Regions from separate parts of the Dermacoccus sp. 147Ba genome, predicted to be linked through region 2. Evidence: riboswitches for the same ligand, from Rfam matches in the RefSeq annotation. Region 2 holds a riboswitch; each other region holds the start of a gene.
What was found. A riboswitch is a leader RNA that binds a small molecule or an ion and turns the genes downstream of it on or off. The one in region 2 is predicted to bind S-adenosylmethionine.

Region 1: another riboswitch for S-adenosylmethionine. It lies ahead of EVU97_RS04060 (bifunctional o-acetylhomoserine/o-acetylserine sulfhydrylase); the one in region 2 lies ahead of EVU97_RS12180 (TauD/TfdA family dioxygenase).
Region 3: another riboswitch for S-adenosylmethionine. It lies ahead of EVU97_RS01805 (homoserine O-acetyltransferase); the one in region 2 lies ahead of EVU97_RS12180 (TauD/TfdA family dioxygenase).
Region 4: another riboswitch for S-adenosylmethionine. It lies ahead of EVU97_RS01580 (aminotransferase class V-fold PLP-dependent enzyme); the one in region 2 lies ahead of EVU97_RS12180 (TauD/TfdA family dioxygenase).

Annotation. Positions count from the first base shown of each region.
Region 1 covers NZ_SEHL01000002.1:370,980-378,495, forward strand. The annotation lists gene EVU97_RS04035 (phosphatidylinositol mannoside acyltransferase) at 1-733, opposite strand, end outside; gene pgsA (phosphatidylinositol phosphate synthase) at 733-1,356, opposite strand; gene EVU97_RS04045 (HIT domain-containing protein) at 1,467-2,036, opposite strand; gene EVU97_RS04050 (hypothetical protein) at 2,069-2,455, opposite strand; gene EVU97_RS04055 (GNAT family N-acetyltransferase) at 2,452-2,931, opposite strand; SAM riboswitch class IV at 3,045-3,160, shown strand; gene EVU97_RS04060 (bifunctional o-acetylhomoserine/o-acetylserine sulfhydrylase) at 3,226-4,551, shown strand; gene thrS (threonine--tRNA ligase) at 4,622-6,637, opposite strand; gene EVU97_RS04070 (serine/threonine-protein kinase) at 6,738-7,516, opposite strand, start outside.
Region 2 covers NZ_SEHL01000009.1:84,447-91,962, forward strand. The annotation lists gene EVU97_RS12175 (type ISP restriction/modification enzyme) at 1-2,056, shown strand, start outside; SAM riboswitch class IV at 2,662-2,777, shown strand; gene EVU97_RS12180 (TauD/TfdA family dioxygenase) at 2,793-3,677, shown strand; gene EVU97_RS12185 (GNAT family N-acetyltransferase) at 3,722-4,309, shown strand; gene EVU97_RS12190 (carbon starvation CstA family protein) at 4,427-6,688, shown strand; gene EVU97_RS12195 (YbdD/YjiX family protein) at 6,681-6,914, shown strand; gene EVU97_RS12200 (hypothetical protein) at 7,041-7,516, shown strand, end outside.
Region 3 covers NZ_SEHL01000001.1:395,719-403,234, forward strand. The annotation lists gene hrpA (ATP-dependent RNA helicase HrpA) at 1-49, shown strand, start outside; gene EVU97_RS01780 (HIT family protein) at 69-506, shown strand; gene EVU97_RS01785 (PAC2 family protein) at 601-1,602, shown strand; gene EVU97_RS01790 (EcsC family protein) at 1,662-2,354, shown strand; gene EVU97_RS01795 (YkvA family protein) at 2,457-2,840, shown strand; gene EVU97_RS01800 (DUF4192 family protein) at 2,912-3,898, shown strand; SAM riboswitch class IV at 4,012-4,121, shown strand; gene EVU97_RS01805 (homoserine O-acetyltransferase) at 4,158-5,336, shown strand; gene EVU97_RS01810 (universal stress protein) at 5,402-5,758, shown strand; gene EVU97_RS01815 (RNA polymerase sigma factor) at 6,017-7,516, shown strand, end outside.
Region 4 covers NZ_SEHL01000001.1:334,086-341,601, reverse strand. The annotation lists gene EVU97_RS01590 (MauE/DoxX family redox-associated membrane protein) at 1-1,225, shown strand, start outside; gene EVU97_RS01585 (DNA translocase FtsK) at 1,315-4,059, opposite strand; SAM riboswitch class IV at 4,449-4,561, shown strand; gene EVU97_RS01580 (aminotransferase class V-fold PLP-dependent enzyme) at 4,607-5,995, shown strand; gene EVU97_RS01575 (ribonuclease J) at 6,402-7,516, opposite strand, start outside.

The DNA.
Region 1 (7,516 bases), on a different contig from region 2:
TGATCGTGACGGGGTACAGGCGAGCACCCGTGCGCCGGGCCAGAATCGCGGGCCCGGCGGCGACCCGCGCGTCGTGTCCGGCGAGCTTCACGGTGACGCCACGCTGCGTGAGGTCACGGTCCGACAGCAGCGGCGCAAAGGCGCCCGGCACCCGCAGCGCCGCCTCGACCTGACCCATGACGTCGACGCCCTGCGTCAACGGGATGATCGTCATGCCGAGGCCCTCACGGAACTCGAGGAACGCGCGGAAGAGCTCGTCGGGTTCGAGACGTTCGGCAACGGTCGTGACGTGCGCGAGCTCGGTGGCGGACCATGCGCCGGCGAGATCCCAGTTACCGAGGTGGCCGAGGTAGAGGACGATCGACTCCCCCGCCGCAAGGTCCGCCCGCACCTGGTCGATGGCACCGGTGGTGCGCACGAGCGAGCGCAGATCGTCTTGCGAGAGCGACTGGAGGCGGAACGCGTCGCACCAGTAACGGAAGTAGGAGCGCAGGCCCTCACGGGTGAGGTCGTCCAGGGCTGCGGCGTCGAGTTCCGGGCGGACCCGGGCGTAGTTCGAGCGCATCCGCTCGACGTCCTTGCCGCCGCGACGGTGAAGGACGTCCGCGATCTTCTCGAAGAGCGCGTACGCAGCCGGCTCGGGCAGGGCGCGCACGGCACGCCATCCGGCCTTGAAGGCGAGAACGGTGGCGGCGTCCTGCGCTCGCTTGCGGTAGGGAGCGGGCCGAGCCATCAGTTCGCGAGAGCCTTGCCGAGCGCCTGGCGACGCACCATGAGCATGCGCTGCAGCACGGTGATGAACGAGGCCACCGCGAGCAGGGCGAGCACGATCGTCAGGACGATGTACGGCAGGTCGAACAGGCCCGTGAGGCCGGTGGTGACGAGAACCGCGACGAGACGGTCGGCGCGTTCCGCGATGCCGACGTTCGCCTCCATACCGAGACCCTCGGCGCGAGCCTTGGCGTACGAGACGACGGAACCGAGCACGAGACAGGCGAGCGCGAGGCATGCCATGAGGAAGTTGTCGCCCTGGCCGGCGAAGTAGAGCACGAGGCCACCGAAGATGGCGGCGTCACCGACGCGGTCGAGCGTGGAGTCGAGGTAGGCGCCCCACACCGACGAGCGACCCGACAGGCGGGCCATGTTGCCGTCGAGCATGTCGGAGAAGACGAAGGCCGTGATGAACAGCGTGCCGACGAGGAACTCGCCGCGCGGGTAGAACCACAGCGCGCCGAACGAGACACCGAGCGTGCCGACGATCGTGACGACGTCAGGGCTGATGCCGAGGCGCAGGAGCAGCTGCGCCAGGGGGCGGAAGATCGCGGAGAAGAAGGCGCGCGCGTACTTGTTCAGCATGGTGACTCAACTGTAGCGGTTCGATACGTCGAGCCGAGGTGCGCGCCGCGCCGGACGAGTCACATCTCACCCCGCGTTCACGAGCCGCACGCCCCGCGAGGTCGAGGCCGTCAGTCGGTTGGCCAGGACGCCGCGATGCGCTGACGGCTGTCCTCGAGAAGCACCGGGAGAGCCTTCGTCTGGCCGACGATCGGCATGAAGTTCATGTCGCCACCCCAGCGGGGCACGATGTGCTGATGCAGGTGCGCAGCCACGCCGGCGCCCGCGACATCGCCCTGGTTCATGCCGAGGTTGAATCCGGCCGGGTTCGACGCCGCCTTGAGCGCGCGAATGCCCTGCTTCGTCAGCTTCGTGAACTCCTCGGTCTCCGCGTCCGTGAGGTCGATGTAGTGCGGCACGTGACGGTAGGGGCACACGAGCAGGTGGCCCGGGTTGTACGGGAAGAGGTTCATCACGACGAAGCAGTGCTCACCGCGGTGCACGATGAGGCCCTCGGCGTCGTCCTTGCCCGGCGCCGCGCAGAACGGACAGCCGTCGCCGGCGTCCCTCGAGGGGCGGTCGGCCTCGATGTAGGCCATGCGGTGAGGCGTCCACAGTCGGCCGAACCCGTCGGGCTCCCCCGCGAAGTCGTGCTCGGACTCGGCGTGCTCGGGAGTGAAGTCCTCGTTCTGCGTGACCATGCGCCCCATCCTAGGGAAACCCGCGCGCCGGGTCAGACCGGAGCGATCTCGGCGAGTTTCTCCACGAGCCGCTCGTCGCTCGCAGCGCCCGCGTGGGCCAGGCCGCCCACGCGCTCTGCCACTTTCTGTGCGACGGCTGCGGCATCGCCTTCACCCACGACGGCGACGGCGCTCGCGAGTCCGCCGAGGCCGCTTGCGGCGTCCTCGAGGTCGAGCCAGTCGTCGTCGGTGAGTTCCGCTGTCACACCCGCCCACACGACGCCCGCGGCCATGACGCCACGTTCGGCCAGCGATCCGACGCTCTCGCGCGGCAGCGAGCCGTCCTCACCGAGGTAGAGCACGACGGCGTTCGCCGCCGGCTTCGACGGGCAGGCGATGCAGCGCTCGCGCTGGTCGAGGGCCCAGATGATGTCGCTCATCGCTGCTCCTTCGTGGCCGCGAACGGTGCGTCGCGGTGCATGTGTCGCTCCTCCGGGGCACCGAGTCCGAGACGCTCGTACAACGGGCGCGCCTTCGGACGCGTGTTGAGCAGCATCCGCTCGACGCCGCGCGCGTCCGCCCAGGCGTCGACGGTGCGGAGCATGCGTTCGCCGAGTCCCGCGCCACGCTCGTCGGGCACGACGAAGACGAACGCGACGTACAACCACGGCTTGGCGCCGCGCGCGAGCGTCGGCATCCGGTGGACGAGGGCGCACTGCACGATGCCGACGACGGTGCCGTCGGAACGGGTGGCGATCCACGTGGGTACCTCGTCGAAGGCCGAGAGGAAGTCGTCCGCGTACTCGGTCACGAAACCGGCCCGATTCAGGTGCCCCTCCTCGAGGTCCGAGCGCAACCGAAGCGCTGCACAGGCGAAGGCGTCGTCACGCCTGGCCCGGGCGATGGTGATCGTCATGGCGCCAGTCAACCACGGCTTGACCCTTCGGCAAACGCCCCGCGCCGCACGGCAAACCACGATGTGAGACACGAGTCCCGCCCCTCGATACCGCCCGGGATATCCTCGGACCAGGTCACGAGCGCCAGCGTCAAACCCCGGTTTGCTGGCCGGCAACCCTCCCACCGCGGCGGGGTGCTCCGGGTGACGACCTGGCCCGGCGTCGGATACGCCCGGGCAAGCGCGGAAGCAGAGCTTCCGGCGCACCCCGCGTGCGAGGTTCGCGCACGGGTAGCGACCTTTCGAGGAGTTGTCATGAGCGCTCAGGACTGGGCTTTCGAGACCAAGCAGATCCACGCCGGCCAGGTGCCGGACGGGGACACCGGATCGCGCGCGCTGCCGATCTACCAGACGACCTCGTTCGTCTTCGACTCCGCCGAGACGGCGGCCAACCGCTTCGGCCTGTCCGACCTCGGCCCCATCTACACCCGCATCGGCAACCCGACGTCGCAGGCCGTCGAGGAGCGCATCGCGGCGCTCGAGGGTGGCGTCGGCGCCCTGCTGCTGGCCTCCGGCCAGGCCGCGACGACGTTCGCCATCCTCAACGTCGCGCAGGCAGGCGACCACGTCGTCGCGTCGCCCGCTCTCTACGGCGGTACGTACAACCTGCTCAAGTACACGCTCAAGCGTCTCGGTGTGGAGACCACCTTCGTCGAGGACATCGGTGACCTCGACGCGTGGAAGAACGCCATCCGACCGAACACCAAGCTCCTCTTCGGTGAGACGCTGAGCAACCCCGACCAGAAGGTCCTCGACGTCGCGGGTGTTGCCGCTGTCGCCCACGACGCCGGCCTGCCGCTGTTCGTCGACAACACCGTCGCGACGCCGTACCTGCTGCGCCCGATCGAGCACGGCGCGGACGTCGTCATCCACTCGGCGACGAAGTACCTCGGCGGCCACGGCACGTCGATCGCCGGCGTGCTCGTGGACGCCGGAACGTTCGACTACGCCAAGGAGCCGGAGAAGTTCCCGCAGTTCAACGAGCCGAGCGAGAGCTACCACGGCCTCGTTTTCGCCCGCGATCTCGGCGTCGGTTCGGCGCTCGGCGCGAACCTCGCATTCATTCTCAAGGCGCGCGTCGAACTGCTGCGCGACCTCGGCTCCGCCGTGTCGCCGTTCAACGCCTTCCTCATCGCGCAGGGCCTCGAGACGCTGTCGCTGCGCGTCGAGCGTCACGTGGAGAACGCGGAGAAGGTCGTCGCTTACCTGAGCGAGCACGCGCAGGTCGAAAAGGTCTTCTACGCCTCGAAGGACGACAGCCCGTACAAGGAGCTGGCCGACCGCTACCTGCCCACCGGTTCCGGTGCAGTGTTCTCCTTCGAGATCGCCGGCGGCATCGACGCGGGCAAGGCGTTCGTCGACGCCCTCGAGCTGCACTCGCACGTGGCCAACATCGGTGACGTCCGCTCGCTCGCCATCCACCCGGCGACGACGACGCACAGCCAGGGCAGTGACGACGACCGCCGCGGCGCCGGCGTCACGCCCGGCCTCGTGCGCCTGTCGGTCGGCATCGAGAACGCGAACGACATCATCGCCGACCTCGACAAGGGCTTCGCAGCCGCGAAGGCTGCCTCCGCCTGATCGCCCGCACCGCGGAGACTACGACGAAGCCGCCACCCCAAATCGGGGCGGCGGCTTCGTCGTATGTGGATCAGGCCTCGGCAGGTGCCTCGGCCGCCGTGGGCGACGTGTTGTTGCGCGAGGCGATGTACGCGGCGATCTCGGCCACGGCCTCGTCGACCGGCACGCCGTTCTTCTGCGAGCCGTCGCGGTAACGGAAGCTCACGGCTCCGTTGTCGCGGTCCTCCTCGCCGGCGATGAGGATGAACGGCGCTTTCGACTTCGAGGCGTTGCGGATCTTCTTCGGGAAGCGGTCGTCGCTCGTGTCGATCTCGACGCGTACGCCGGCCCGACGCAGCTTCTCGCCCACCTCGCCGAGGTAGTCGTAGTACTCCTCCGCGACCGGAACCCCGAGCACCTGAACCGGTGCGAGCCACGCCGGGAACTGCCCCGCGTAATGCTCGACGAGCACACCAAGGAAGCGCTCGATCGAACCGAACTTCGCCGAGTGGATCATGACCGGCTGCTGACGCGTGCCGTCCTGAGCCTGGAACTCGAGGCCGAAGCGCTCGGGCATGTTGAAGTCGTACTGGATCGTCGACATCTGCCACGTACGGCCGATGGCGTCACGTGCCTGCACGGAGATCTTCGGGCCGTAGAAGGCTGCGCCGCCCGGGTCGGGCACGAGCTCGAGGCCCGAGGCGTTCGCGACGTCGGCGAGCACCTGCGTCGCGACCTCCCACTGCTCGTCGGTGCCGATGAACTTGTCCTTCTTGTCGCCGGCCTCGTCACGCGTCGACAGCTCGAGGTAGAAGTCGTTCAGCCCGAAGTCACGCAGCAGCCCGAGGATGAAGTCGAGCAGGTGCTTGATCTCGCCCGGCGCCTGCTCCGGCGTCACGTAGGAGTGGGAGTCGTCCTGGGTGATCATGCGCACGCGCGTGAGGCCCGAGAGAACGCCGGACTTCTCGTCGCGGTAGACCGTGCCGAACTCGAAGAAGCGCAGCGGCAGCTCACGGTAGGAGCGTCCGCGCGAACGGAAGATCTCGTTGTGCATCGGGCAGTTCATCGCCTTGAGGCGGTACTTCTGCCCGTCGAGGTCCAGCGGCGGGAACATGCCGTCGGCGTAGTAGGGCAGGTGACCCGAGGTGTAGAAGAGGTCTTCCTTCGACACGTGCGGCGTGCCGACGTAGCTGAAGCCCTCTTCGATGTGGCGACGGCGGACGTAGTCCTCCATCTCCCGCTTGATGATGCCGCCCTTCGGGTGGAACACGGGCAGGCCGGGGCCGATGTTTTCGGGGAAGCTGAACAGGTCCATCTCCGCGCCGAGCTTGCGGTGGTCACGCTTCTCGGCCTCGGCGAGGCGCTCGAGGTAGGCCTTGAGCTCGTCCTTCGTGGGCCACGCGGTGCCGTAGACGCGCTGCAGCTGCGGGTTCTTCTCGCTGCCGCGCCAGTAGGCCGCAGCCGAACGCATCAGCTTGAAGGCGTTGCCGAGCACCTTCGTCGACGGCACATGCGGGCCGCGGCACAGGTCGCCCCAGGCGACGCTGCCGTCACGACGGACGTTGTCGTAGATCGTCAGTTCACCGCCGCCGACCTCGGCCTCGGCGCCCTCGGCGGCATCGGCCGCGTTGCCCTTGAGGCCGATGAGCTCGCACTTGTACGGCTCGTCCTTGAGCTCCTCGAGGCCCTCGGCGTCGGTGATGACGCGACGACGGAAGGTCTGGCCCTCGTTGACGATCTTGAGCATCGCCTTCTCGAGCTTCTTGAGGTCGTCGGGGGTGAACGCCTCGGCGACGTCGAAGTCGTAGTAGAACCCGTCGGTGATGGGCGGACCGATGCCGAGCTTGGCGTCGGGGTTGGCCTGCTGCACGGCCTGGGCGAGCACGTGTGCGGCAGAGTGACGCAGCACGGCGAGGCCCTCGGGCTCCTGTGCCGTGACGGGCTCGACGACGGCGCCGGCCGGCACCTCGCGGTGCAGATCCCACAGGTCGCCGTCGACCCGCATGACGAGGACGGCCTTGTCGTCGCCGAACAGGTCCGTGCCCGTCGTCCCGACCTCCACCTCGCGCTGGTCACCGGCGACGGTCAGGGTGATCTGTTCGGACACGGGAGGTCTCCTTGGAAGTCGGGATGGGGGCGCACCTGCGCCGACCCGATGCAAGGTTACCGGCTCCCCGAAGTGCCGGGCGAGCCGGTTTGCCGCGCGATCAGAGGCTGTTGACGATGACGGCGGCGAGGCCGCTCGCCACGAGGACCAGGACGACGAGGACCGCGACGAGGAACGTCGACATGCCACCGCCGCTCGGCGCGGGACGCGGCGCCGGTCTGGCGCTGGCGACACGTGCAGGGGACGCCTGATGCGCGCGCGGCGGGGCACTGGGTCGCGACGGCGCCGGTGCGGGGCGTCCGGAGCCGCCGGCCGCAGCACGACGGCGTTCCTTCTTGATAGCGGCGATCCACTCGCCCGCCGACGGCGGACGCTCGGCAGGGTCCTTGCGCAGCGCCCACCGAATAGCGGCGTCCACGCGCGGCGTCACCCCGTCGACGCGTCCGACGAGCGACGGGGCCTTCGCGTGGCGGTGGGCCTGGCGCAGCTCCTCCAGTTCCCGCCCAGCGAAGGGCGGTTCACCCGTGAGCGCGTAGTAGAGGACGCAGCCGAGGGCGTAGACGTCCACCGCGGGCCCGTCCTCGGATGATGCGGTGAAGCGCTCGGGCGCCATGTAGGCCCACGACCCGAGAATCTGCGAGCCGGCCGCCACCTTGTGCCGGTCGACGACGGCGATGCCGAAGTCGGCGAGGTAGACGAATCCCTTGCGGTCGACGAGGAGGTTGGCGGGCTTCACATCGCGGTGGACGACGCCCGCGGCGTGCGCGTCGTCGAGGGCCGAGGCAGCCTGCTCGACGATCTCGATGGCCGTACCGAGCGATGCCGGCCCGAACTGCCGCACGACGCCCGAGAGGGAGTGCCCGTCGACGTAACGCATGT
Region 2 (7,516 bases):
GTACGCCAGCGAGTTGCACGCCAACGAGATCCTGCTGCTCGCGTACTACATCGCCGCCGTCAACATCGAGACGACGTATCAGGACTTGCGCGGGTCGCTGGAGCAGCCGACGGACTACGAGCCGTTCGAGGGGCTGATCCTTACCGACACGTTCCAGTCGTGGGAGAACGACGACCGTCTCGACACCGAAGTGTTCGTGCAGAACAACGAGCGCCTGGAGAAGCTCAAGAAGCTCGATATCCAGGTGATTGTGGGCAACCCGCCGTACTCGTCGGGGCAGGACTCGGCGAACGACAACAACGCGAACGAGAAGTACCCCGACCTCGACGCCGCGATCCGTGATACCTACGCCGCAAAGTCGAGTGCGACGAACAAGAACTCGCTGTACGACTCCTACATCCGCGCCATCAAGTGGGCGAGCCTGCGGATCAAGGACCGCGGCGTCATCGCGTACGTGACGAATGGTGGCTGGCTGGATTCGAACACCGCCGACGGGATGCGCAAGAGCCTCGCCGAGGAGTTCAGCGACATCTACGTCTACAACCTGCGCGGCAACGCACGCACTGCAGGCGAACAGCGCAAGAAGGAGGCAGGCAACGTATTTGCCGCCGGTGGTAGAACGACTGCGGCCGTACTGGTGGTGGTAAAGGACCCTGCCAAGTCGGGCTCCGCGACGATCCACTACACCGACATCGGCGACTACCTCACCCGCGAGCAGAAGCTTGCCAGAGTCGCCAAAGCAGTCGATGTCAAGGGACTCGGAGCCGTGACCATCGCCCCGAACGCGCATGGCGACTGGCTCAACCAGCGCCGCGACGACTTTGAGGCGTTCCTGCCCCTTGCGGCGGACCAGGGTCCGCGAGGAATCTTTCAGGTCGGAAGGCCAGGTGTTCAGAGCAACCGGGACGCTTGGGTCTATAACGCGGGCAGAAAGCGCATTGCGCTTGCCATGCGCCGTGCCGTCCAGACGTATGAAGAAGCCCTCGCTGGCGAGCGGTCCTACGACCCGGCCAGAATCAAGTGGTCCTCTTCTCTTGAATCGCGTTTGGCCCGCGGACAACGCATCGGATTCGACCCCGGCCGCCTAGGGCACGCGATGTACCGCCCCTTCGAAAAGGCCAATCTGGTGATCGACCCCGACTGGTTACACCGTCCAGGAATCCTCCCAGTTTCCTTCCCAGTTCCCAATGTTGACAATTTGGGAATCGTGACGATGGGCCCGCGGGACGTTGCTCTTCCCGCAGTCCAGATGCTCGATTGCGTCCCCGACACAGCGTTGTTCGGTTATGCGACCCAGTTCGTGCCCCGGTACCGCTACGAGAAGGTCGATGCTGACGAAGGCATGCTGTCGCTCGGCACCTCAGCCGCACACGACGTCGTCGACGGATACCGCCGCATCGACAACATCACCGATGAGGCGCTGACGAGGTTCCAGGCGGCGTACGGAACCTCGATCACGAAGGACGACATCTTCTTCTACGTCTACGGGCTGCTGCACTCGCCCGACTACCGCGAGACGTACGCGGCGGACTTGAAGAAGGTGCTGCCGCGTATCCCGCTCGTCGAAGAAGCGCAGCCGTTCATCGACGCAGGGCGCAAGCTCTCGGAGCTGCACCTCGGATACGAGACCGTGGAGCCGTATCCACTCCCGGGCCTCGGCGCGCAGCCTGCCGGCGGTCAGGACCCGTACGCGTTCTACGCCGTCGGCGACAAGAAGATGCGCTTCGGGAAGCCGTCGCCCGAACAGAAGGCCGCGGGTGAGCGCCACGACCGCGCGACGATCCACTACAACTCGCGTATCACCCTCGCGGGCATCCCGCAGGAGGCGTACCGCTACATGCTGGGCTCACGTTCGGCGATCGAGTGGATCATTGATCGCTACTACATCAAGACGGACAAGGCCTCGGGCATCGTCAACGACCCGAACGACTGGTCGAAGGAAGTCGGCGACCCGCGGTACATCATCGACCTCCTAGCCCGCATCGTCACAGTGAGCCTCGGAACGATGAAAATTGTCGACTCCCTCCCTTTCTTGAAGGTTAAGTCGCAGCCATGAAAGTGACCGGCAAGATCCAGGATGAGAGTGTCAGTTGCGCTCTGGCAGGTGAAAAGTTTGACGGGCACTCCTGCACTCGAACAGCTCGGGGCTTTAGGGGTGTCATTGCGGATGGAACCGTGTGATGGGCCAGGCCTGGAAGGTCTCCGGCCCTCGCCTTTGGCTAGAGATGCCGGGCGAGAAGGAGGCACACCTCGCGGATAGGGGCTGTGAGCCAGGCAAGGTTCGTTGCGGTGTGGCCATTGTGAGCGCGGTTGCCGCGCTTTCACGGATGTCGCGGTGCAGGGAGTGCTTGCGCTTGGCTGGCCATGGAAGGCCATCGAAAGCGAAGCGAGCGGTTCTGCCCGGCCGCGGGTACGGAGTGCCAAAGGCGGCCGTTCGGATCGTTGGCGGGGGTGCGCCAGGATCGAAGCGTTGAAGTGGGAGTCGTCGCCGGTAGGGGCCCCTCGTCGGAGCTCCCTAGTGAGCGACGATCGGAAGGCGATCGACTGCGGGTGTCCAGGTTGCCCGCGACAACAGCACGACCTTCCGTTAGATCCCGCGATGCGGACACTCACCAACCAATAACTGTTCGTTCTGCGAAGCCTGCGCTTAAGTTATGAGTGGGTCACGAGTTCCGGCGACAAGTCTCGGCTGGCCGGACGGCAACCCTCCACTGCGGTGGGGTGCCCCGAGTAACGACCTGGCGCAACGCCGCCCGGCGTCTGCGCAAGCGCATCGAACCAAAGAGGCTGTCATGACACTTCTCGCCACCCACGCTCCCGCCACGACGCCCGGCCTGCGCATCGAGCGCCTCGGCCCGGCCCTGGGCGCCGTCATCCACGGCATCGACCTGGCGTCCATCGACGAGATCGCGGCCTTCGACATCCGCCGCGCCCTGCTCGCCCACAAGGTGCTCTTTTTCCGCGATCAGCACGGCTTCGACGACGACGCCCAGGTGCGCCTCGGCAACCTCCTCGGCGACCTGACGCCCGGCCACCCTGTCGCCGGCAACCACGAGCGCAGCGAGATCTACAACATCGATTCGAGCGACCCCGAGTTCTCCTTCTCCGATGTCTGGCACACCGACGTCACGTTCATGAAGCGGCCGCCGGCCATCAGCATCCTCCGCGCCGTGACGCTCCCGCCCTACGGCGGCGACACGTCCTGGGCCGACAGCCAGGCCGCCTACGACTCCCTCTCCGCACCCTTCAAGGCGCTCGCCGACCAGCTGCTCGCCGTCCACGACGGCAACCGCGAGTGGGGCGCCTTCCTCAAGAAGAACGGCGGCCACGAGTGGGAGGGCGAGATCGTCACCGAACTGCCCGCCGTCGAGCACCCCGTCGTCCGCGTCCACCCCGAGACCGGCCGCCGCGGCCTCTTCGTCAACCCCGGCTTCACGTCCCACGTCAGCGACGTCTCCGAAGCCGAATCGCGTGCCATCCTCGACGCCCTCTACGCCCACCTCACGCAGCCCGAGCACACGATCCGTCACCGCTGGGCGCCCGGCGACGTCGGCCTCTGGGACAACCGCGCCACCTCCCACTACGCCAACCGCGACTACACGAACACCCGCGTCATGCACCGCGTCACCGTGCGCGGCGACGAGCCCCGCGGCGTCGACGGCCTGCGCGCTCAGTAAGCGCAACGAAAACTGATCGACGCTCCACCGTCGGGGGTGATGAGATGACCGACATGATCGAACTCATCGCCCCCGACGCCGCGCGCTACGACGACTGGTCGGCCATGCTGCGCGAGTTTCGCGACGCCACCACCGACTCGCGCGGCGACCACTGGGTGTGCGCGGGCGGCATGGACGGCTCGGGCTTCTTCGCGGGCACCGACGTCGACATCACCTCCGACGGCTTTGCCGCCTACGTCGAAGACTGCGCCCGCCAGGGCAACACGATGTGGCCGCCGCACACCGGCCTCGTCCACTGCTCCTACTTCTGGATCGTCGACGACGGCGCCCTCGTCGGTCACCTCGCCCTGCGTCACGCGCTCAACGAGTTCCTCTACGAACTCGGCGGCCACATCGGCTACTCCGTGCGGCCGGCCGCTCGCGGACGCGGCATCGCGAAGGAGGCTCTGAAGCTCGGGCTCGCCGAAGCCGCCGCGCTCGACATCGCCCCCGTGCTCGTCTGCTGCGCGCAGACGAACGGCGCCTCGCGCGCCGTCATCGAGGCCTGCGGCGGGCAGCTCGAGGACGTTCGTGAAGACAGCCGTCGCTACTGGTTCGGCGACGGGCCGCGCCCCACCGGCCCCACTGCGTGACGCTCGTCCAAATTCGTGATGAAGGTGTGACCTCCACTCGCGGTGTCAAAACCCTGTGACCTACCCGACACGGCATAACGTGTCCCTGCTCACACTCACACGAAAAGGGAGGTCTTCGTGCCCGCGTCGAGCACCAAAACCCCCGAGCGCGACGGGAACACGCCCCCGGTCGCGGTCGACCTACCCCGCCAGATCACGGGACGTCAGAAGATCGTCATCGCCGTCGCGGCCGTCATCGCCGCCATCGGTTGGACGATGGTTGCGTTCGTCCGCGGCGAGCACGTCAACTCGATCTGGTTCGTCATGGCTGCCGTCGGCAGCTACGTCATCGGCTACATGCTGTACAGCCGCCTCATCCAGTACAAGGTCATCCGTCCGCGCGACGATCTCGCCACCCCGGCCGAGCAGTTCGAGAACGGCCAGGATTTCCTGCCCACCGACCGGCGCGTGCTGTTCGGTCACCACTTCGCCGCCATCGCCGGCGCCGGCCCGCTCGTCGGCCCCGTGCTCGCCGCGCAGATGGGTTACCTGCCGGGCACGCTTTGGATCATCTTCGGTGTGATCTTCGCGGGCGCCGTGCAGGACTACATGGTGCTCGCCATCTCCACGCGCCGCGGCGGTCGCAGCCTCGGCCAGATGGCCCGTGACACGCTCGGCCCGGTCGGCGGTTGGGCGGCCATGTTCGCCGTCATGACGATCATGATCATCCTGATCGCCGTGCTCGGCCTCGTCGTCGTCAACGCGCTCGCCGAGTCGCCCTGGGGTGTCTTCTCGCTCGCGATGACGATCCCGATCGCTCTCTTCATGGGGTGCTACCTGCGCTTCGTGCGCCCGGGTGCCGTCTCCGAGGTCTCGGGCATCGGCGTCGTCCTGCTGCTCCTCGCCATCGTCGCCGGTGGCTGGGTTGCCGGCACCGACTGGGGCAAGGACATGTTCACGCTGTCGCCGACGGCGCTCGCGTGGGCCATCATCATCTACGGTTTCGCCGCCGCCGTCCTTCCGGTGTGGCTGCTGCTCGCTCCGCGTGACTACCTGTCGACCTTCATGAAGGTCGGCACGATCGTGCTGCTCGCGCTCGGCATCGTCATCGCCCGACCGGCCATCGACATCCCAGCCATCACCTCGTTCGGCAAGGAGGGCAACGGCCCGGTCTTCGCCGGTTCGCTGTTCCCGTTCCTGTTCATCACGATCGCCTGTGGTGCGCTCTCCGGCTTCCACGCTCTCATATCCTCGGGCACGACGCCGAAGCTGCTGCAGAAGGAGAGCCAGGCTCGCCTCATCGGCTACGGCTCGATGCTCGTGGAGTCGTTCGTCGCGATCATGGCGCTCATCGCGGCCGCCATCATCGACCACCACCTGTACTTCGTCATGAACTCGCCCGCCGGCGTCACCGGCGGTACGCCCGAGAAGGCTGCCGCGTGGGTGAACTCGCTCGGCCTCGGCGGCGACCCGACGTCGGCCACCGAGATCGCGCAGGCCGCGAAGGACGTCGGCGAGGAGTCGGTCGTCTCCCGCACGGGTGGCGCACCGACGTTCGCCTTCGGTATGTCGAACGTGTTCTCGCAGGTCATCCCCGGCGCTTCGATGAAGCAGTTCTGGTACCACTTCGCGATCATGTTCGAGGCGCTGTTCATCCTGACGACGGTCGACGCCGGTACCCGCGTCGCGCGCTTCATGCTCTCCGACACGCTCAGCAACGTCCCGGGCCTCAAGCGCTTCCGTGAGACGTCCTGGAAGGTCGGCGCCTGGATCACGACGTTCCTCGTCGTCGCTGGCTGGGGCTCCATCCTCCTCATGGGTGTCACCGACCCGCTGGGCGGCATCAACACGCTGTTCCCGCTGTTCGGTATCGCCAACCAGCTGCTCGCCGCGGTGGCGCTGACGGTCGTGGTCGTCGTCGTCGTCAAGAGCGGCCACGTGAAGTGGGCCTGGATTCCGGGCGTTCCGCTCGCGTGGGACGTCATCGTCACGATGACGGCCAGCTACCAGAAGATCTTCTCCTCCGACCCGAAGCTCGGCTACTGGGCGCAGCACAAGGCGTTCGTCGACGCCAAGGAGAAGGGCCTGACGAGCTTCAAGACGGCCAAGACGCCGGAGGCGATCGACGCGGTCATCCGCAACACGTTCATCCAGCAGTCGCTGTCGATCCTGTTCGCGGGTCTCGTTCTCATCGTCGTCATCGCCGGTGTCATCGCCGCGATCAAGGCGGTTCGTGCGGGCGAAGCCGACGACGGCGTCACCGACGAGAAGGTGCCTTCGAAGATCTTCGCCCCGGCCGGTTTCTCGGCCACGGACGACGAGAAGGCCGTGCTCGCACAGTGGCGGGAGGCCGGGCTCGACCCCGAGGGCGCTCCCGCAGGCGGGCGGGTCCATGCCTGAGCAGGCGACGGGTGAGTGCCGTCCGGCGAAGGAGCCGGGCGGCATTCGCCGCGCCTGGGACGGATTCCGTTGGTACTGGGCCTCGGTCATGGGCGACAACCACTACGAGCGCTACCTCGCGCATCACGAACGCACCCACCCGGGCCAGACGCCGCTGACGAAGAGCGAGTACTGGCGGATGCGCACCGACGCCCAGGACCGCAACCCGCGCAGCAGGTGCTGCTGAGCGTGTGAGCCCGCGGGCTGGCTCCATGAATTGGTGACGGTTGGGGTAGATGGTGACGGCTGAACGTCACCATCTACCCCAGCCGTCACCAAGTGTGGGGCGCCGAGGCATGAGAGGGATTCAGGTGTGAGACAGATGCTGGGCAAGGAGCGGAGCCCGTACCCGCGACTCGTCGGAACGGCGCTCACGTGGGGGATCTTCACCGTGTTGTGCGCGTGGGGTCTGTTCGGCGGGTGGGCGGAGTTCGGACCGTGGGGGCGCGCCGCCCTGGCCGCACTGACGTGCGCGTTCGCCGTGCCGTGCGCCGGCTCGCTCGTCGCCTTCTTGCCGCAGGGTGACCGGTGCCGAGCAACGGCGGTCGACGGGCGGATCGTGGCCATCGAGTCCTGGTGTCTGCGCGTCGAGGGGTGTGATCTGAGACGTCCGTCGGACGACGTGTTCGACACCGACCATGCGCCGGTGTTCGCCCCGACTATGCGTGCCGACGAACGGGAGCTGGAGCGGTGGATCGTCGACGGAGAAGGCACCGTGGTGCGTCACCGCCGGGTCATGGCGATGCTCTACAACCTCGGCAAGGACGCTCCGCGGATGCTCGGACCCTG
Region 3 (7,516 bases), on a different contig from region 2:
CTCGCCCCAGCGCATCTACAAGGCGATGGACGCTGCCGAAGCGCTCTGATCTCCTCTAGGTTGGAGATATGGCGAGCATCTTCACGCAGATCATCGACGGCAACATCCCCGGTCACTTCGTCTGGCAGGACGAGACGTGCGTGGCCTTTCTCGTGATCGACCCGATCACCGACGGGCATACCGTCGTCGTGCCCCGCGAGGAGATCGAGGAGTGGACGGCCGCGGACCCGCAGGTGCTCTCGCACCTGATGGACGTGGCGCAGAAGATCGGGCAGGCACAGCAGGAGGCCTGGTCGGCCAAGCGCATCGGCCTGCTCGCGGAGGGCTACGAGGTGGCCCACCTGCACCTGCATGTGTGGCCGACGCAGTCGCCTGCGGACTTCGACCCGCACGACGTCGTTCACGGCCAGGACCAGCAGATCCTCGCAGCCAACGCGCAGAAGCTGCGCGAGAGCCTGCGCAGCGCCGGTCACGGCGAGCACGTCGTGGACGCGGCCGCGAACTGAGCGTCCCGCGAGTCGGTTGTTCGCCCGCACGCTGCGGGAATCTTCCGTGTGACGGGGACGTTGCACCAGGCACATCGAATCGAAGGAGAGGCCAGTGCTCGACCCGGCTCAGCTGTTTCGTCTGGAGACGGACACGACCTCGCACGACCTGCGTGCGAGCACGATGGTCGTCGCCCTCGGCGGCTTCATCGATGCGGGCTTCGCTCAGAAGCTCATGTCCCAGCACATCCTCGGCACCCTCGAGCACACGGTCGTCGCGTCGTTCGACCTCGACCAGCTGCTCGACTACCGCGGCCGTCGTCCGGTCATGACGTTCGACCGCGACCGCTTCAGCGAGTACGACGACCCGTCGCTCGTGCTCTACCGCGTCATCGACGCCGAGGGCACGCCGTTCCTCCTGCTCACCGGCCCTGAGCCCGACTACCAGTGGGAGCGCGTCGCCGAGGCCACGCGCATGCTCGCCTCGATGTTCGGCGTCAGTCTCATGGTGAGCGCGCACGGCATCCCGATGGCGGTGCCGCACACGCGTCCCATCGGCTTCACGCGCTACGCCTCGAACCAGCGCTACCTCACCGAGAACGAGCCGCTGTTCGGCAACGTCCAGATCCCGGCCAGCGCCGAGGGGCTGCTCCACATTCGTCTCGCCGAGGCCGGCATCGACACGGCCGGATTCGCCGTCCACGTGCCGCACTACCTCGTGCAGGTCGAGTACGGCGACGCCGCCATCGCGGCTCTCGAGTGCGTCACCGGGCTCACCGGTCTCGCGATTCCGGCGCAGGAGCTGGCCGCCATCGCCGGGTTGCACCGGGCCGACATCGCCAAGCAGGTCGGGGAGAACGACGAGGTCACCGAGGTGGTCTCCGGCCTCGAGCAGCAGTACGACACGTTCACCGAGGGCCGCCGGCGCCGGTCGTTGCTCGCGGCCGAGATGAACGAACTGCCCAGCGCCGACGAGATCGGCGAGGAACTCGAGCAGTTCCTGCGTTCGGGCAGAGACGAGAACGAGGACACGCCCGGCGGCGAACGTGGCGCCGCCCACCACGCCGACGACTCGGACGACTCCGACGGTTCGCCGAATCGCCCCCAGGCCGACTGACGAGGCCCGCGTTCGCGGTACCGGTTGCCCAGTCATCGGTGCGCTGCAAGGATCAGCCCATGTTCGGATTCGGTAAAGACAAAGACGACAAGCAAATTGAGCCGGCTCAGGGCTCGAACGGCACCTTCGATCGCGCCGCCAACTCCCTGGCCCAGCACCTCATCTCCACCGGCATCGACGGCGTCGCCACCTTCGACTCCGCGGCGAAGGTGGCCGACGAGGCGTTGAAGAAGAACGGTTCACGCGAAGCCGCGGTCGACGCCATCGTGCGTTCACACACGAAGCTCGCGGGTGCGAACGGGTTCGTCACCAACCTCGGTGGCTTCATCACGATGCCCGTGGCCCTGCCCGCCAACATCGTCGGCTTCTACACCGTTGCCACGCGCATGGTGGCCTCCATCGCGCACCTGTACGGCCACAACCTGCGCGACGAGTCGGTCCGTTCGGCCATCCTGCTCGACCTCATTGGCGCCGATGCCACGCAGGTTCTCAAGGGCATGGGTGCGTTCAGCGGCGGTGTCGCGACGAATGTTGCGACCCGTCGTCTGCCCCCGGCGGCGCTCGCGGTCGTCAACAAGTCCGTCGCGTTCCGCCTGGGCACGCAGGTCGGGCGCAAGTTCCTCTCGCGCATCCCGCGCGTCATCCCGGTTGCGGGTGGCTTCATCGGTGCGGGGCTCGACGTCATGCTCCTGCGCAAGATCGCCGACGCGGCGCGCAAGGACTTCATCGCGGCCGTGCCGCCCACGGCCTGACGCTCCGCCGATCGTGACGACGCCCGCGCCCGCGGAATGCACCGCGTGGCGTCGGCGTTGTCGCTTTGTTCACCTGAACGCTCGTCAACCGGAGGCACTTCGATGGCACGTCCCACCTCGCTCGGTCGCCGCGTCACCCGACTCGCCGGCCTGAAATCCCTCGCTGCTGCAGTGACGGCGGCGTCCGCCGCCGGAGGTCCCTCGCTCACGACCCGCCTCAGCGCACTTCCGCGCCTGGCTCGCGCTGTGCGCTCCGGTTCGTACCGGGGCGTGAGCACCGCGCAGCTCGCGCTGCTCACGGCTGCTGCGGCCTACGTCGCCTCGCCGGTCGATCTGCTGCCCGAGGCGCTCCTGGGAGTCGTGGGTCTTGCGGACGACGCCGCCGTCCTCACGTGGCTGGCGAGCTCGCTCGTGCACGTCACCGACGACTTCCTCGACTGGGAGAAGCGCACAGGTGTGACGCTGGCGGGGGAGCGCGTGCGCTGAGGACGCCCTTGTCCACAGGCGCCAGCGCCTCGCACTGGTCGTGAGAAGTGTGGTCATGGCTTCGTGAAGCCATGACCACACTTCATCTCTCGGGCATGGGCCCGCTGCTCGCCCTCATGCCGTACGAGTTCGGCTTCGCTCCGACGGCGTCCCTCGTCGTCACGTTCATGGACGGCGGGCGAGTTTCGGGGGCTGCCCGCTTCGACGAAGCCGTCGTCACCCCGGAGCACGTTCACCACGTGCGCGATCGCGTCGTCGAGGCGTCGAATCGTCTCGGCACGAGTGGCGTCGTCGTCACGGCCTACCAGTGCAGTCCCGGCGTCGATCTCGACCTGGTCACGCGGGCTCTCGCACCGGCCGTCGAGGTGGAGCACGCCCTCGTCGTGGCCCCTGACGTCTGGTGGGCAACGACGTGCACCAAAGGCTGTTGTGACGGTGCACTGGCCCCAGTGCCGACTGCCGCCGATGTGCCCTCCCTCGCATCGGCCCTCGAGGGACGCCTCGAACCGGCGTCATCGCGTGACGAAGCCGTGGCCGCCCTCCACGCGGTTTCGCCACTGGCCCAACGGGCCGTCGCCGACCTGCTCGTCGGGCTACCGGGCGAGACCGGCCGGGTGCGCGCGGCCTGGCGTGAGGTGGCCTCAGGCTCCGGGCACCCCCACAGCACTCGCGAGCGTGAGGCTCTGGCACTCGTCGTCGACGCCATGCCCGATCCACTCCTGCGCGACGAGATGGTGTGGAGCGTCGTGCCCGAACTGGCCGCGGGAGCCCGTACCACGCGGCAGTGCTGGTCCGAGCCGGTGAGTTCGCAGCGCCTGTTGGAGATCCTCGTCGCCGTGCCCGAGCCGGCGCGAGCCCATTGGCTGTGTCTCGTGGCACTCGCGCGCTGGCGGGAAGGGGAGCGGCCCAGCGCTGTGCTCGCCGCCGCCGAGGCCCAGGAACGGGGCGCGCGCCTACCTCTCGTCGACCTCGTCGTGAGGATGACCTCCTCCGGCATGGCGTACGAGGACTTCCTGCGGCCGGCGAGGCCGAATCGTGCGGCGCGGCGCCGTCGCTGACGTCGTGGCGACGAGGCGAGAGAGTGCGGGCAGCCACCGGGCCGGCGCTTCACATCGTGGACATCAGCAGGGGCCTTCCTGGCGCATTCGCTGCACTCGCCCTAGTCTCAAAGCGTCAAGAGTCTCAGTCACACAAGCCCCGGCTGACTGAGCGGCAACCCTCCACCGCGGTGGGGTGCCCCGGGTGACGACAGGGCCGTGAACGCTGCGGCAAGCGCGGACTCGCCAGTCGCTTCGGCGAGTCCTTCGAGGAGGACACATGGCGAGCTCTCATTCAGCGCACGTCGCACCGGCCGCTACGCGTCCTGTGCAGGCGCCGAGTGGGTTCAACGCGCAGGCACGAGCCGTCGCTCTGGGAGACGTCGTTCTCGAAAGTGGCCGCACGCTGCCGGATGTCGTCATGACCTACGAGTGCTGGGGCGAGTTGAACGACGACGCGTCGAACGTCGTCCTCGTCGAGCACGCGCTCACGGGTGATTCGCACGTCGTCGGCGATACTGGCGACGGGCAGCCCACCCCGGGTTGGTGGCCAGGAATCATCGGCCCCGGCGCAGCACTGGACACCGACGAGTACTTCGTCGTCGCCATCAACGTTCTCGGTGGATGCCGTGGCAGTACCGGCCCCATCTCGCTCGCTCCGGACGGCGAGCCCTGGGGCGGACGTTTCCCGCAGGTGACCGTCCGAGACCAGGTCCGCGCCGAGGCGGCGTGCCTCGAAGCGCTCGGTGTGCGACGTCTGCACGCCGTCATCGGAGGCTCCTTCGGGGGGATGCGCACGGCCGAGTGGGTCGCGGGGTTCCCGGACCGCGTCGAGCGGGCATTGGTCGTGGCGAGCAGTGGCTGCGCGACCGCGGACCAGATTGCCTGGGGTCACACCCAGGTCGTCGCCATCACGTCCGACCCGGAATTCCGCGACGGCGACTACCTGCGTCACGGCACGTTTCCCACGAACGGCCTCGCCTTGGCCCGCCAGATCGCTCACGCCTCGTATCGCAGCGCAAGCGAGTTCGAGGCACGGTTCGGCGCCGAGCCCCAGCCAGGTGAGGACCCGCTCGAGGGCGGTCGCTTCAGCGTCGAGGGCTACCTCGACCACCACGGGGCCAAACTCGCGCGACGCTTCGACCCGCTGGCCTACGTGCGCCTGACGCAGGCCATGGCGACCCACGACATCGGGCGAGGACGCGGCGGGCTCGACGCGGTGCTGGAGGCGTACGAAGGAGAACTCCTCGTGGCCGCAGTCGACTCCGATCGACTCTTTCCCGTGAGCGCATCGACGCGGATGGTGCGCGCCTACGGTCGCGGACGACTGCGCATGATCCACTCGCCCTACGGCCACGACGGATTCCTCATCGAGGCCGACCAGATCGCGTCGCTCGTGCATGAACTCGTCCAGCGACCGTTGCGCGGAACACCGCGGCTCGTGCGCGGCGTCGCATGAGTGGCCCACCGCAGGGGCCTCGGGTAGCGTGACGGCAGATTCCGAATTTCGCGAGTGAGGTCGCCATGTCCGTCATCGTCAGTTTCGCGCCCGGCCCCGAGGGCGAAGCCGCCCTCGCCGAGGCAGCTCGCCAGTCGAAGGATCTGGGTCGCCCGCTCATCGTGGTGTGCACGGTGCCCTCGGACGAGGCTCGCACCGCGGCCCGCAAGGCGGCCGAGGAGTACACCGGCGCACAGGTCGTCGATGTGCAGGACGGCGCCGACGCCGTGGAATCCATCCTCGAGGAGATTTCCCGAGTGCAGCCCGCCCTGCTCGTCATCGGGCTGCGCAGGCGCACCCCTGTCGGCAAGTTGATCCTGGGCACGAGTGCTCAGCGCTTGTTGCTCGACGCCCCGTGCCCCGTGCTCGCCGTCAAGCCCTGAGGCTCCCGAACGGCCTTCAGTTGCTGAGATGGCGGCCGATCCGGGGCAGGGAATGAACGTCAATCGAAGCTCGTTGAACCCCGTGATTCTGCGGTTTCGTCCGTCGAGTTTTATAATGGGTGAAGAAGCGGTCACCACCCGGAGCGCCAAGCGCGGGGTTTCGTGATCGCACTCCTCGTTCCGGTGTCGCTTCGATCGTCGCTGCCCTGCGGCCGACGACGGCGACGCATTACTTTCGGAAGGTAGTTGGTGACGACAGTGTCGAAGACCACGCAGCCCCCCGCACTTCCCGCGGATGTCGACCACCCGGCTCTGGCAGCTCTGTTCGAATCGGGTCGTGAGACGGGCTCGGTGGACAGCGTCGCATTGAAGGACGCGATCGAAGAGGCACAGGTGTCGTCCGCCAAGCAGAAGTCCGTGTTGAAGGCGCTGGCCGCCGAGAACATCGAGGTCGTCCTCGACCAGGCCCACGCCGAGCAGGCCGTGGCCACCACAGCCGGACGTCGTAAGACGGCCGCGAAGAAGACGACGGCCAAGAAGGCCACCGCGAAGTCCGCTGCGGCCAAGACCACTGCGGCCAAGAAGACCACCGCCAAGAAGGCGACGGCGAAGACCGCGACCGCGAAGGTTGCGGCTGTCGAGGAGTCGAGCGAGGCGGACGAGACCGCCAACGAGGCTCCCGCCAAGAAGACGACGGCCAAGAAGGCTGCCGCGAAGAAGACCACGGCTAAGAAGGCTGCCGCCAAGACGGCCACGGCCAAGACCGCGACGGCTAAGACCGCAACGGCGAAGAAGGCTGCTGCAAAGAAGGCGACTAAGGCCGCCGACGAGCCCGAGGTCGACGAGGTCGAGCCGGTCGACATCGCGGCCGAAACCGGTGACGATGTCGAGACGCCCGAGCAGGCCTCCGACAGCAAGGCCGGCGACACCTCCGAGCCGGAGGACGAGAAGGGCGGCTTCGTCCTGCGTCAGGGCGACGAGGACGACGCTCCTGCTCAGCAGGTCGTCACGGCAGGCGCCACGGCAGACCCGGTCAAGGACTACCTCAAGCAGATCGGTAAGGTCGCGCTGCTCAACGCCGAGCAGGAGGTCGAGCTCGCCAAGCGCATCGAGGCCGGCCTGTTCGCGGAGCAGAAGCTCGACTCCGGCGACAAGATCGACATGAAGCTCAAGCGTGAGCTGTGGTGGATCGCCTCGGACGGCAAGAACGCCAAGAACCACCTCCTCGAGGCCAACCTGCGTCTCGTCGTGTCGCTCGCCAAGCGCTACACCGGTCGCGGAATGCTCTTCCTCGACCTCATCCAGGAAGGCAACCTGGGCCTCATCCGTGCGGTCGAGAAGTTCGACTACACCAAGGGCTACAAGTTCTCGACCTACGCGACGTGGTGGATTCGTCAGGCCATCACCCGCGCCATGGCCGACCAGGCGCGCACCATCCGCATCCCGGTGCACATGGTCGAGGTCATCAACAAGCTGGCCCGCGTCCAGCGCCAGATGCTCCAGGACCTGGGCCGCGAGCCCACCCCGGACGAGCTGGCCAAGGAACTCGACATGACCCCCGAGAAGGTCGTGGAGGTCCAGAAGTACGGTCGCGAGCCGATCTCCCTGCACACCCCGCTCGGCGAGGACGGCGACAGCGAGTTCGGTGACCTCATCGAGGACTCCGAGGCCGTCGTCCCGGCCGACGCCGTGAGCTTCACGCTGCTGCAGGAGCAGCTGCACTCGGTGCTCGACACGCTGAGCGAGCGCGAAGCGGGC
Region 4 (7,516 bases), on a different contig from region 2:
CGGGCGCAGCGTCGTGTCGCGGTTCGCCGACTTCGACGGCGAGGCCTGGGCCTGGCTCCTCGCCGTGCTCGTCGGCATCGTGCTCACGTGGCTCATCGCGGGCCACCGCGGCGGGCAGGAAGCGTCTGCGCCCAGCGACGCGGGCGACGACTATGTGCGTCAACCCATCCCCTACGCCGTGCTGCGCACCCGCGAGGACGCCGGCGTCACCCTGCGCGAGATGGCCTACAGCAACCCTGTCCTCCTGCTCCTCGTCTCGCCGCACTGCGGTTCGTGCCTCCCCGTGATCGAGCGGGCCCGTACGTGGCAGCACAAGCACGAGAACCTGCGCACCGTTATCGTGCTGAGCGGCGACCCGGACGAACCCACCGGACTGCAGGACGAAGGCGACTTCGACGTGATGTTCGACCCGTCCTTCGAGATCGGCCGCCTGTTCGCAGGCGGCAACCCGACCGCCGTCCTGCTGGGCGCCGACGGAATGCTCGCCGGCGGTCCGGTGAGCAGCAAGGGCAACGTCCTGGAGCTCCTCGACGAGATCAGCGAAGAACTGTCGGCCGTCGAACAGCCTGCGGCCGATGACGACGCGGCCGCTGAGGACGCTCCCGACGCGTCTGTGACGCAGACGTCCCTCGAGACGCCGCCAGCCCTCGCGACACCGGCTCCCGTGGTCCAGTCATCCCCCGCTCCCGCCGTCGACGACGCTGCCGACCTCCCGGTGACCGACACCGGTGTGGCCGAGACCCAAGACGTCGTCGAAGACGACGAGTACGTCACACGCCCGACGCCCTACGCGCTGTTCACCGACGGCACCGGCACGAAGGTCTCGCTCTTGGACATCGGCCGGGCCGGGCCGACCGTGTTGCTCTACGTCAGCACCGGATGCGGGTCGTGCAAGGAGGTACTGAACTCCGTCGCCACGTGGCAGGCCTCGCTGCGCGGCGTTCCCATCTTCTGCATCGTCGGCCACGAGGCCGAGGTCGAGCGGCTGGCGCCGTACGGCATCGAACCGAACCGCGCGCTCATCGACGAGCCGCGCGCCGTCGCGACGATGATGCGCCTCGGCACGCCATCGCTGTTCGCCATCGGTCCCGACGAGCACCTCCTCGCCGGCCCGGTGAGCGGCCAGGTCGACATCACGGCAACGATGGAGGCGATCATAGGCGAGGTCAGGGCGGTGCGCCCCGAGGACGCCGGTGACGACCAAGCTGACGGCACGCCGGTCTGAGGCGAGACGGGCCACGCCCCGCGAAGCAGACAGAACGACGGCGCCGCACCTATCGGGTGCGGCGCCGTCGTCGTTGCCTGTGTTCTCCGTCAGCGGCCGTTCTGCGTCAGTTCCCAGGCGTCCTCGGAGCCGTCGCCGCCGTCGTGACCGTCGTAGTACTGCTCGCCCGGTTCGTCGAGATCGCCCTGCGCCTGGGCGACGAGGTCGACCGGACCGCCGTCGGCGCCGCTGGCCACGGCATCGTCCGGAACGTCCTCGCCCTTGAGCAGCGCGAGCGTCATGGGGAGGTCGTCGGGCTTGACGAGCACGTCGCGGGCCTTGGAGCCCTCCGAGGGGCCGACGATCGCACGCGACTCGAGCAGGTCCATGAGGCGACCGGCCTTGGCGAAGCCGACGCGCAGCTTGCGCTGCAGCATCGAGGTCGAACCGAACTGCGTCGTGATGACGAGCTCGGCCGCCTGCAGCAACACGTCGAGGTCGTCACCGATGTCCTCGTCGTTCTCCTTCTTGGGCGCCGTCTGCTGAACGTCCTCGCGGTAGTTGGGCGCGAGCTGAGCCTTGACGTGCGCGACGACGCCGTGGATCTCCGACTCGTTGACCCACGCGCCCTGCACACGCATCGGCTTGCTCGCGCCCATCGGCAGGAAGAGCGCGTCACCCTGACCGAGGAGCTTCTCGGCGCCGGGCTGGTCGAGCACGACGCGGCTGTCGGCGAGCGACGACGTCGCGAACGCCAGACGCGACGGCACGTTGGCCTTGATGATGCCGGTGACGACATCGACCGACGGGCGCTGCGTCGCGAGGATGAGGTGGATACCGGCGGCACGCGCGAGCTGCGTGATGCGCTGGATCGAGGCCTCGACGTCACGCGGCGCGACGAGCATGAGGTCCGCCAACTCGTCGACGACGACGAGGAGGTACGGGTACGGCGCGAGCTTGCGCTTGCTGTCCGGCGGGAGGGTCACCTTGCCCGCACGCACGGCCTTGTTGAACTCGTCGATGTGCTTGTATCCGAACGCGGCGAGGTCGTCGTAGCGCGCGTCCATCTCGCGCACGACCCAGTCGAGAGCCTCGGCGGCCTTCTTCGGGTTCGTGATGATCGGCGTGATGAGGTGCGGGATGCCCTCGTACGCCGTCAGCTCGACGCGCTTGGGGTCGACGAGCACCATGCGCACCTCTTCGGGCGTGGCCCGCATGAGGAGTGAGGTGATCATCGAGTTGACGAAGCTCGACTTACCGGCACCGGTGGCACCGGCGACGAGCATGTGCGGCATCTTCGCGAGGTTGGCCACGACGTAGCCACCCTCGACGTCCTTACCGACACCCATGACCATCGGGTGGTGATTGTTGCGGGCCGCCTGGCTGCGCAGCACGTCACCGAGGCTGACAAGTTCCTTGTCGGCGTTCGGGATCTCGATACCGATGGCCTTCTTGCCCGGGATGGGCGACAGGATGCGCACGTCGGCGCTGGCCACGGCGTAGGCGATGTTCTTGCTCAGACCCGTGACGCGGTCGACCTTGACGCCGGGGCCGAGCTCGACCTCGTAACGCGTGACCGTCGGGCCGCGGGTGAAACCGGAGACGACGGCGTCGATGCCGAACTGGTCGAGCACCTCGGTGAGCGCGTCGACGACGCGGTCGTTCGCGGCCGAACGCTCCTTGGGCGGCGTGCCCTCCTCGAGGAGGGTCGACTCGGGCAGCGTGTACGTGATGTCGCCGGCGAGGGCGAGCTGCTCGACGCGCTGTGGGAGCTGCTCCGTCGGCTGAGCCTCGACCTGACGTTGAGGCACCTCGGCGGCCGGGCGCTGCGCCGTCTCCTGGCGGGCTGCGGCGGCCTTGGGCGATTCGCCCGGACGCTGCTTGGAGCCACCGGCCGTCTCGACGGCGGCGGTGTCGGCCTCGTCCGTGGTGGCCGGGCGTGACGTGGTCGCACGCGAGCCGCGGGCCCGAGCCAGAGCTGCCGCGCCGGCCGACGTGGCGCGCTCGCCCTCGTCGGCGGAGCCGTCCGCCGGGTCGCCGCCTTCGATCGTGTCGATGTCGTAGATCTGCTGCTCGCCGCGCTGACGACCGAGGGGCTTGCGCGAGCCACGCCCGCGACCGCGCGGACCGCGGCCGACGACCTCTGCTGCCTGCTCGTACGGCTCGTCGCCGTGGTGCACGTCGGCGGCGCGGCGGGGTGCTCCGCCGCGCGCACGGTTGCCGATGTCGGCGCCGTGCAGGTCGTCGGCGACGGCGTCGCGCTGGGCGTAGTCGCGCTCCTCGGTCGGAGCGTGACCACCGAAGATCGTGGCCTCAACCTCACGCAGACGCTGAGGGATGCGGTTGACCGGCGTGCGCGTCAGCACGAGGAAACCGAAGAACGACACGAGGCCGAGGATGACGCCGGCGCCCCAGAGCGTCAGGCCTGCGGCCAGCGGGCCACCGGAGATGACGCCGAGCACTCCGCCGGCGTCACGCACGGCGTCGACGTCACCCGCGGCCGGGCGTCCGCCGACGAGGTGAGCGATACCGGTGGAGCCGAGGGCGAGGATGCCGAGACCGATCGACATGCGGTGGGTGGGCTGGTGGCCGCGCGGGTGGCGGAACATGTGTAGACCCATGCCGATGAACACGACAGGCAGGACGTAGGCGATGACGCCGAACGTTCCCGCGGCGACGGCGTGGACGATGTCACCGAACATGCCGGGCAGGTTCCACCACTCGCGCGCCGCGACAACGATGCCGAGGGCGAGGAGGAAGAAGCCGATGCCGTCGCGACGGTGCTCCGGCTCGAGTTCGGCAGCGCTGGCGCCGACACGACGCACGGTGCCGCCGGCGACGTGGGAAACCCCCATCCAGGCGCCACGAGCAGCACGGCTGGAGGCCGACGGGCCCTGCTGAGCCGAGCTCGAACCGCGCCCCTTGCCGGGCGCGCTCTTGGAGGGCGCCTGCTTGCGGGGCGCGTTCTTCGCCGGGGTGGTGCGGGCGCGCGAGGAGGTGGTGCTCCGACTGTTCGGGGCACTCTTCTTCGCTACGAGAACGCTGTCGTTCGGGGGTGTTTTCCGTGTCGCCACCCGGCCAGATTACGGGAGAAGGGGCGCAGTTCTTCGGCCCCACGCCGGGGACCGCACGACGATCTGTCGGCCCCGAGGGGCGGCGTGAACAGCGAGTCGCATCTCACCATCCGGGCGACCTCGGGCACATTCGTGGACGGTACGAGGAGTCGCATGTCAAGGTGTTGCTCGGTCACGAGTTCCAGCGCACAGCCCCGGCTTGCTGGACGGCAACCCTCCACCGCGGTGGGGTGCTCCGGGTGACGACCTGGCTGCGTGCGACCGCACGCAGCAAGCGCGGGTTCGCGACGCTTCTCGTCGGGCGGACCCCTGACGAAGGAGTCTCCTCATGAGTTCTGTCCTTTCGACGCTCGCTGCGACCCGTCAGCCGAAGTCGTTGCCCGCTTCCCTTTCTGCTGTTCGGACGAGCGCCCGCGCCACCCCTGCAACCGTCTCTGACGGTGTCGGTGTGCCGACCTTGCACCACACGGTCGTCGAGTTCGCGAACCTCGATCACGGTGCCACCGCTCCTGCCCTCGTGGGCGTTGCCGAGGCTGCGGAGCGCATCCTGCGCACCTACGGCTCGGTTCATCGCGGGGCGGGGTACGCCTCGCGTCTGACGACCGGCTGGTTCGAGGAGGCGCGTTCGGAGGTGGCGCACTTCGTCGGTCTCGGCGAGGACAGCCACGTCGTCTTCACACGCAACACCACGGATGCGCTGGCTCTGCTCGCCCACGTCCTGCCCGACAACGCTCAGGTCTTCGTCTTCGAATCCGTGCACCACGCGGCGCTCCTCCCCTGGCCCGCCGAGCGCACGACGCGACTGTCGGTGCCGTCCTCCCCCGAGGCTGCGATCGCCACCGTCGACGCCGCGCTCTCCCGCTTCCGCGCGACATCGGATGCTCCCGCGCTCGTCGTCATCACGGGTGCGTGCAACGTGACCGGGGAGATCTGGCCGATCGGTGAACTGGCCGCCGTCGCGCGCTCCCACGGGGCACGGTCGGTCGTCGATGCGGCGCAGCTGGCTCCGCACCGCGTCATCGACGTCGCCGCGTGGGGCGTCGACTACGTCGCGTTCTCGGGTCACAAGATGTATGCCCCGTACGGCGCCGGCGTTCTCGCGGGTCGCGCCGACTGGCTGGATGCGGCCGATCCGTACCTCCCGGCCGGCGGTGCGAGCAAGCGGGTGACAACGGACGACGTCGAGTGGTCCGAAGGCCCGGCACGGCACGAGGGCGGCACGCCGAACGCCGTCGGCGCGATCGCTCTCGCGGCGGCCGCGGCGAAGCTGCGCGCTCACAGTCACGCGATCGAGAACCACGAGCACCGTGTTCACGGCATCATCCGGGACGGGTTGAGCGCGCTGCCGGGTGTGAAGATTCTTCACGTGCTCGGCTCCGACGACGAGCCTGTCGACGGTGTCGGCGTCACGACGTTCACGGTCGACGGGTACGACCCGACGCTCGTGGCTCAGGTGCTCGCGGACGAGCACGGCATTGCGGTGCGCGACGGCCGCTTCTGTGCGCATCTGCTGTGTGACGAGCGGCTCGGCAAGGGCGCGACGGCGGTGCGCGCCTCCATCGGCCTCGCGACGACGGTGGAGCATGCGCACCGTCTCGTCGCGGCGGTGCGTGCGCTCGTGGAGCGCGGCCCGGCGTTCGACTACGTGCACACGCCGGGCATCGGCTGGGCACCGGTGGGTGACGAGCGGGATCTGAGCGAGCCCCGCCCCTGGTGACGGACGGCTCGGGCCGCCGGTTCTGGGGACCGGCGGCCCGAGTCATTCGCAATGGCCTTGCCCGGAGGATGCCCGGAAGGAGTGCCGAGAAGGGCACCAACACGCCCGGTTGCCCGGGCCCGCGTCCGACCGTCAAGTGACTACCCAGACGCCACCATGGCTTGGCGGGCGGAAATCGCGCCGACCACGGGCTGGTGACAGCCATACGAAAGCCGCCCACCCCGAGAAGTGGACGGCCGCGTGCCGCACCGAGACAGGCCCGCCAGGGCCTGGCCGGACGACGCGCCGAACAATGCAGCGGTGTGGTTTCACGCGCAGGGAAGGCCGAGCTTGCGAGGCCCATCCCTGCGCGTGAAACCACACCGCGACCGATTGTTCTGAACGCTCCGCCGGCGCGAAGCGCCGGCTACGCGTTCAGAACAATCGGAATGATCATCGGCCGACGGCGCAGCTTGCCACCGACGAACCCGCCGACGGTGCGGCGGATGACCTGCTGGAGCTGGTGGGTGTCGGTGATGCCCTTGCCGCGGGCGTCGGCGAGGGCCTGCTCGATCTTGGGGCGGATGCGTTCGAAGACCTCGTCGCCTTCGGCGAATCCGCGGGTGCGGATGTCGGGGCCGGCGACGATCTCTCCGGTGGAGGCGTTGCGGACGACGGTGATGGTGATGAAGCCTTCGTCGCGCAGGACGCGGCGGTCCTTGAGCATGTCTTCGTCGGTGGTGCCGACAAGGGAGCCGTCGACGTAGACGTAACCGACGGGCACGGCGCCGGTGATGGCGGCCTTGCCGTCGACGAGGTCGACGACGACGCCATTCTCGGCGAGGAGCACCTGCTCGGCGGGCACTCCGGTGGCTGCGGCGAGCTTGCCGTTGGCCACGAGGTGGCGCCATTCGCCGTGGATCGGCATGACGTTCTTCGGCTTGACGATGTTGTAGCAGTAGAGCAACTCGCCGGCGGAGGCGTGACCGGAGACGTGCACCATGGCGTTGCCCTTGTGCACGACGTTGGCGCCGAGGCGCATGAGGCCGTTGATGAGGCCGTAGACGGCGTTCTCGTTGCCGGGGATGAGCGAGCTGGCCATGAGGATGGTGTCGCCGGGGCCGACGTCGATGCGGTGGTCGCGGTTGGCCATGCGGGCGAGGGCGGCCATGGGCTCACCCTGGGAGCCGGTGCAGATGAGAACGACCTTGTCGTCCTCGAGCTGGTCGAGCTTCTTGACGTCGACGAGCACGTTGTCGGGCACCTTGAGGTAGCCGAGGTCGGCGGCGATCGTCATGTTGCGCACCATGGAGCGGCCGACCATGGCGACCTTGCGGCCGTACAGTTCGGCGGCGTCGAGCACCTGCTGGACGCGGTGCACGTGCGAGGAGAAGCAGGCCACGATGATGCGGCGCTCGGCGCGCTCGAAGACGCGCTCGATGGCGGGCGTGATGTCCTTCTCCGGCGTGGTGAAGCCGGGCACCTCGGCGTTCGTCGAGTCCGTGAGGAACAGGTCGACGCCCTCCTCACCAAGGCGGGCGA